Regions from separate parts of the Parageobacillus sp. G301 genome, predicted to be linked through region 2. Evidence: riboswitches for the same ligand, from Rfam matches in the RefSeq annotation. Region 2 holds a riboswitch; the other holds the start of a gene.
What was found. A riboswitch is a leader RNA that binds a small molecule or an ion and turns the genes downstream of it on or off. The one in region 2 is predicted to bind thiamine pyrophosphate.

Region 1 (3,728 bases), on a different contig from region 2:
CGGTCGTAAGCGGTCCTAATGTGTAAAACGGCGCACCTTTGCAAATTTCGATTTGCTTATCGACATTTTCCTTAATTTTATGCATCGGCACATGCCCTGGTCCTTCAATCATCACTTGCACATCATGCTTCCAAGCGATTTCTGTTAATTCTCCGAGCGTCTCCAATTCAGCAAACTGCGCTTCGTCATTCGCATCGGCAATCGAGCCTGGGCGCAGCCCGTCTCCAAGCGATACTGCAATATCGTACGTTTTCAAAATCTCGCATATTTCTTCAAAATGCGTGTATAAGAAGTTTTCTTCATGGTGGGCTAAACACCATTGCGCCATAATCGAGCCGCCGCGTGAAACAATGCCAGTCGTTCGGTTTACCGTCATCGGTATGTAACGAAGCAGCACCCCCGCGTGAATCGTAAAATAGTCCACCCCTTGTTCCGCTTGTTCGATGAGCGTATCACGGTAAATTTCCCACGTTAAGTCTTCAACGACGCCATTCACTTTTTCAAGCGCTTGATAAATCGGAACCGTCCCGACAGGCACAGGGGAATTGCGAATAATATATTCTCGTGTCGCATGAATGTGTTTTCCCGTCGATAAGTCCATAATCGTGTCTGCTCCCCAGCGCACCGCCCAAAGCATTTTTTCGACTTCTTCTTCAATGGATGATGTGACTGCGGAATTGCCAATATTCGCGTTAATTTTTACATGAAAACGACTCCCAATAATCATCGGTTCACTTTCCGGATGGTTAATATTCGAAGGAATAATCGCTCTGCCTGCGGCAACTTCTTGACGCACGATTTCCGGATCTATATTTTCGCGAATCGCAACAAATTCCATCTCCGGCGTAATAATCCCTCGTTTTGCGTAATGCATTTGTGTCACAGTTTTTCCTTTTTTTGCGCGCAGCGGTTTTCTCTCGAAAGGCAGAGTAATCTCTGATTGCTTCCCATTACGGAATCCGTTATCTTCCGGTTTCACTGGACGCCCCCCGTATTCTTCAACGTCGCCCCTTTCTAAAATCCAGCGTTTTCTTAGCGGCGGCAATCCTTTTTGAATGTCCGGCTGAAAATCAGGATCGGTGTAAGGACCGCTTGTGTCATAAACACGAACAGGTTCATTTTCGATGATTCCTGTTTCTGTCTTTGTTGGACTTAACGTAATTTCTCTCATCGGAACACGAATATCCGGTCTTGAACCTTCGACATACACCTTTTTACTCGCAGGAAATTGCATAAAAGATTTGATGTTTTGCATGTAACTCCTCCTAGTTACTAAAATCTATAAAAATCGACTCATCGCGATGGAACCAGGAAACATCGCTTGCCGCTCAGGAAACACCTGAGTTCCATCAGGAAGGGAATTTCCCTTGTCATTCACCCGCTGTGAAAGACACCCCGTGGATCGCTTGTCAGCGACGGCATCTGTCGTGCACCATTCCTTCCATCGGTCAGTACACGACAACGATTTTAGTAACCAGGTCTACACCTCCTTAAAATAATAGTGAGGACCTGAAGTTACACCAAAACGCGGGGCGGAGATAGGAGAATATATGCGGAAATAAAAATCGGGTTCTCTAAGAGAACCCGACGGAACGCAAATAGCGAAACGTACGCAACAAACACATACACTCCCGCTATCTACTTCCCTACGCTGGTATAACCCAGATCAGGTTCAAAGGGTCAAAGAACTTAAGCGCGTTCTTTTCTCAGTCCAAGCTATTGGACTCCCCTAGTAGATAAGCGACAAACTTATTTAATTTTTCTTAATATTAACATACTTATAAAGCAATGTAAATACGCTTCCTTATACGGTAAACCGGTTTAACATTGTTTGCATATTTTCTGCCATTTTGCTTAACGATGATGCCGATGAAGCAATTTCCTCCATCGATGCCATTTGTTCTTGTGTTGCCGCCGAAACATTCGCTGATCCAGAAGAAGTTTGTTCCACAATCTCTGTCATGTGGCCAATGGAAGCAGCCACCCGTCGCGCGTTTTCCGTCATTTGCTCGATCGCTGTGGATACTTGTTCGATTTGGGCATTGACTTCGCCGATGGATTGGCGGATTTGTTCAAACGACTGTCCAGCCGTTTGCACAACATCAAGCCCTTGCGATACTTCGCTAACTACGGTTTCCATCGATTCGATCGCTTTTTCCGTTTCTTCTTGGATATAGCCGATCAGCTGCGAAATTTGCTGTGCGGATTGAGCAGACTGTTCCGCCAATTTGCGAACTTCATCCGCCACAACGGCGAACCCTTTTCCTTGTTCTCCAGCTCTTGCCGCCTCAATCGCCGCATTTAAGGCAAGTAAATTCGTTTGCGAAGCAATTCCTGTAATCACCTGCGTAATCTGGCCGATTTCATTCGAACGCTCTCCAAGCGCTTTAATAACTTGTCCAAGTGATTGAACATGCTCATAAATAAACTGTATTTGCTCTTCCATTTGCGAAATCGACTGTTTTCCCGATTGCGCTTTTGCCGATGTTTCATTTACATTCGTAGACACGCACTTCGTATTCGCAGCCACTTGCATAAGCGTATCGGAGATGTCGTTCATCGCTAACGATGTTTCTTGCGCCGTTTTCACTTGCTGTTCCGAACTTGAGGCAATTATCTCCATTGTCGACGCAATTTGCTCCGTTGCTTTCGTCGTCTGTTCCGCAATGGCGGTTAACTGTCCGGAAAATTGCGTCATCTCATCGGAATGGCGTTGAACGTTGGCGATGACTTCTTGCCACGCTTGGGCCATTTTATTGAGCGAAACGGCAATCGGTTTTAACTGTCTCACTTCATCCATAGGAACACGCGCCGATAAATCTCCATTGGTCATCTTATCTAAATGCTGATTGATAATAGCGATCGGGGCAATAAATCGACGATAGTTTAATATCGCAGAAACGACTCCGACTACAGCCCCAAATAATATAGTCGCAACAAGCGTCCACCAAAACGCCGCGCCGCTAATGCCATTCGCCATACATACACCAAGGCCGATGAGAGCGGTGCCAGGAATGACAATGAACATCGTGCGTAAAATATAACTATGCAGCGTCAACCTTTTTCCCACCTTTTTTCTGTAATATTAAAGAATCTTACTATTAATTATATCGGATATATTCACCTCTTTTTTATATTTCTAGTATAATATTACAAAACATAAAACAAACCGTTACCCTTTTTCATTACTACTTACTCTGCTCTTTTTCAAACACATAAAATGCCTATCCGAAACGAATAGGCATTTTCCTTATTTTCCGTATAATAACAATTGCGCGATGCCAATAAAATATTCCGACTCACGAATAATATGGTTCAGCACTACTTTTGCCGTTGGATTTTTGCTCACTGCTTTGCTTTCCGTTTTTATTTGTTGACATAGTTGAATAAAATCAAGACTTTGCTGTAAGCAATGAGACACTAGCTGCAACACTTGCTGGTAAAGCTGATAAGGAACGTAATATCCCGCGCGAACGACCGATTCAATAAAACGCACTACTTGCTGATGTGTTGCAGAAAGTGCTTCTTCCCATTTTTTCAGCGCTTCGACATAAGCCGGCTCTAAACCGCTAACAAGTTCACGAATAACGACCGTATGCTCCTCTTCTTGATGTTTCCAAAATTCCGCTTCGTCTAAAATACGCAGCGGCATTTGTTGGCCATAGTAAAATTGCATGAACATCCCCCCATATTGCATGATATGGGGGGAAATGAAAAAGTATGAATAT
Region 2 (3,728 bases):
GTCGACGTGGTACGCGTTTTGGTTTTATAAAGGCTGGGTCCCGTTAACAGAACGTTTTGATCTTCTGGATAAATTTAATTTTGCCCGCTATCACTTTTTGCGGCCGATGGTCATTTATGTGCTGTTTGCCATTTCCCTTAAAATTTTATGGCAGCAAGGCCATTCGTGGAAAAAGGCGTGTTTTGCAGCGATTGCCGCTCAGTTAGTCGTTCTCACCGCTTTTAACGAGGAAATTGCGTATCGCAATAAGCCGTCGTTTCGCGAGTTTTATGCGGAAAAGCAATTCCAAGAAATAAAAGAGCACATCGGACTGCCGGTTCACAAATATCGTGTCGCCAGCATCGGCATTCACCCGGCAATCGCGCAATATAACGGATTTTACACATTAGATACGTATAACAATTTTTATCCCCTGTCATATAAACATAAGTTTCGCCAAATTATTGCAAAAGAGCTGGCGAAAAACAAAAAGCTGCGCGAATACTTCGATGAATGGGGCGGACGTTGCTATATTTTTGTCGACGAGTTAGGAAAACATTATATGTTTAACAAGAATTCAAAACGAAAGATTAAACATTTACATCTAAATACGAATGTATTTCGCGAAATGGGCGGCCGTTATATTTTCTCGGCATTGTCGATTGAAAACGCAAAACAAAATCAGCTGACGCTTGAAAAAGTGTTTCATTCCAAAGAATCGGCATGGACGATTTATTTGTACAAGGTGATACCGTAAGGAGGGGTTAACATGAACGAACCAATGCTTACAATTGTCGTGCCGTGTTATAACGAAGAGGAAGTATTGCCGGAAACGATTCGCCAGCTCCGCAATCTGCGGGAGGAGCTGATTGCCGAGCGCCTTGTTTCTCCTGAAAGCACGTTATTATTTGTCGATGACGGAAGCGGTGATGCGACATGGGACATTATTTATAAAGCAAGCTTGCGTTACCCGGAAGTAAAAGGGGTGAAGCTTGCGCGCAATGCGGGGCATCAAAACGCGCTGTTAGCGGGGCTGTTTGCTGCGAAAACGCGTTCTGATTGCATCGTTTCGATCGATGCAGATTTGCAAGATGATATTTCCGTCATTCACGATTTTGTCCAAAAGTTTCATGAAGGATATGAAATTGTGTATGGGGTGCGCAATAAGCGCGATACGGATACGTTTTTTAAACGCCATACTGCTCAATGGTTTTATAAACTGATGAGAGCGATGGGAGTCGATCTAGTTTATAACCATGCCGATTATCGGTTAATGAGCCGGCGGGCGGTAGAGGAGCTCGAACGGTTCGAGGAAGTGAATTTGTTTTTGCGTGGAATCGTGCCGCTACTAGGGTTTCGGTCCACAACCATCTATTATGATCGGAAAGAGCGGTTTGCAGGAAAAACGAAATATCCGCTCAAAAAAATGATCGCGTTTGCCCTTGATGGGATCACTTCGTTTAGCATTACGCCGATTCGCATTATTTCGCTCATTGGATTTGTTTCCTTTTTCGTCAGCTTATTGTTTGGAGTATATTTTCTTCTTTTAAAATTTACCGGCCATACGCAAACAGGATGGACATCGCTTATTACATCCATTTGGTTTCTTGGCGGCTTGCAGCTTATTGCGTTTGGGTTGATCGGAGAATATATTGGGAAAATTTATAAAGAAACGAAACGGCGCCCCCGATACATTGTCGATCTTGATTTATTTAATTTGCCGATGCCGCAGCCGTGGCGCCAATCTCCTTCACTAAGTGAAGGATCAACGATGCCGGAATTTTCAAAACACCGTTCATAATGTGATATTTTTACTTGCAATATGTGAAAAGAAGGAGTAGACTCTTTTGTGAAAAACTATATATTGTTTTGCGGGAGCTTGCGGAAGCAGGCTGAGAGTACGGCTAATTCCGCCGTTGACCGTTCGAACCTGTTTGGGTAATGCCAGCGCAGGGAAAGTGACTGTGGGATCCGTATACACTTTGCTTGCGCGCAAAGTGTTTTTTTATTCGCAAAAAAGGGAGAGGATGGGAAATGAACAACCAAGAAGCGATAAACGCATTGCAAATGGTTAGACAAGCCAATCCGCTTGTACATAACATTACGAATGTTGTCGTAACGAATTTTACGGCAAACGGCCTGCTTGCGTTAGGTGCTTCACCGGTCATGGCGTATGCGAAAGAGGAAGTTGCGGATATGGCAAAAATTGCGGGGGCGCTTGTCTTAAATATCGGAACATTAAATCCAACAGAAGTGGAAGCGATGATCATTGCCGGAAAAGCGGCAAACGAAGCTGGCGTTCCTGTTATTTTCGATCCGGTTGGCGCCGGGGCGACGCCGTATCGCACGGAGACGGCGCGAAACATTGCGAGCGCGGTCCAACTGTCTGTCATTCGCGGCAATGCGGCGGAAATCGCGAATACTATCGGCGAATCGTGGACCATTAAAGGCGTCGATGCGGGAGAAGGCAGCGGGGATGTCGTATCGCTTGCGAAAAAAGCGGCCGAGCAGCTGAAAACAGTAGTCGCCATTACAGGAAAAGAGGATGTTGTAACAGATGGAAATACGACGTATATCATTCGTAACGGGCATCCGTTGTTAACGAAAGTGACCGGAACTGGCTGCTTATTGACATCTGTTATTGGCGCATTTGCGGCTGTAGAGCGGGATGTGTTAAAAGCGGCGGCGGCGGCGCTTGTCATCTATGGAGTTGCCGCGGAAATCGCTGCGAAAAATGCAGGAGACGAAGGACCGGGCAGCTTTCAAATCGCCTTTTTGGACGCGCTTTTCCGCGTAGGAGCGGATGAGATCAGCCGATACGGTCGCATTGAACGAGTAGAATGAAGGGAGAGAAAATCATGGTATATAAAGCGTTAACGATTGCTGGTTCGGACAGCGGCGGCGGTGCTGGGATTCAAGCGGATTTAAAGACATTTCAAGAATTGCGTGTATTTGGGATGTCCGCATTAACAGCGGTAACGGCGCAAAATACACTCGGCGTGCAAGGAGTATACCCATTGTCGCCGGAAGCGGTCGCGCAACAAATTGAATCCGTCGGAACCGATTTAGGAGCGGATGCTGTAAAAACCGGAATGCTGTTTAGTGCGGAAATTATTGAAGTGGTTGCTTCGAAAGTGAAACAATTCGGGTGGGAACGCCTCGTCGTCGATCCGGTCATGATTGCCAAAGGCGGTGCTCCGCTATTGCAAGAAGAGGCGGTAAGCGCATTAAAAACGCATTTGCTTCCGATTTCGATGGTGGTTACTCCGAACATTCCGGAAGCGGAAGCATTAACCGGCCATACGATTCGAACGATTGAGGACCGTAAGGAAGCGGCGAAACGTCTGCATGAACTAGGAGTGAAATACGTCGTGATCAAAGGCGGCCACGACGATGATGGAGAAGAAACGGTCGATGTATTATATGACGGAAGTGAATTTTTCTATTTCACAAGCAAGCGAATCGATACAAAACATACGCATGGAACAGGATGCACGTTTGCCGCAGCGATAACGGCAGAACTCGCAAAAGGAAAAACGGTGCAAGAAGCAGTGCAGACAGCGAAATCGTTTATTCAAGCCGCCATTAGTCATGAATTAGGCATCGGCCACGGTCACGGCCCGACAAATCATTGGGCGTACCGGGAGAAACAAGCGCGGTAGGTGAATGGAAAGTGGCCCGAATTGCAAGCGAAATAATGAGAGAACGATTGAAAGTATATTTTATTATGGGAAGTACAAATTGTAAAA

Region 1: another riboswitch for thiamine pyrophosphate. It lies ahead of thiC (phosphomethylpyrimidine synthase ThiC); the one in region 2 lies ahead of thiM (hydroxyethylthiazole kinase).

The regions. Positions count from the first base shown of each region.
Region 1 is NZ_BSDB01000003.1:144,897-148,624, forward strand. Features, by position in the region: gene thiC (phosphomethylpyrimidine synthase ThiC) at 1-1,255, opposite strand, end outside; TPP riboswitch at 1,627-1,741, opposite strand; gene QSJ37_RS16560 (methyl-accepting chemotaxis protein) at 1,805-3,058, opposite strand; gene QSJ37_RS16565 (DUF2935 domain-containing protein) at 3,251-3,676, opposite strand.
Region 2 is NZ_BSDB01000001.1:126,195-129,922, forward strand. Features, by position in the region: gene QSJ37_RS00645 (DUF6044 family protein) at 1-736, shown strand, start outside; gene QSJ37_RS00650 (glycosyltransferase family 2 protein) at 749-1,780, shown strand; TPP riboswitch at 1,841-1,952, shown strand; gene thiM (hydroxyethylthiazole kinase) at 2,014-2,823, shown strand; gene thiD (bifunctional hydroxymethylpyrimidine kinase/phosphomethylpyrimidine kinase) at 2,838-3,641, shown strand; gene thiE (thiamine phosphate synthase) at 3,653-3,728, shown strand, end outside.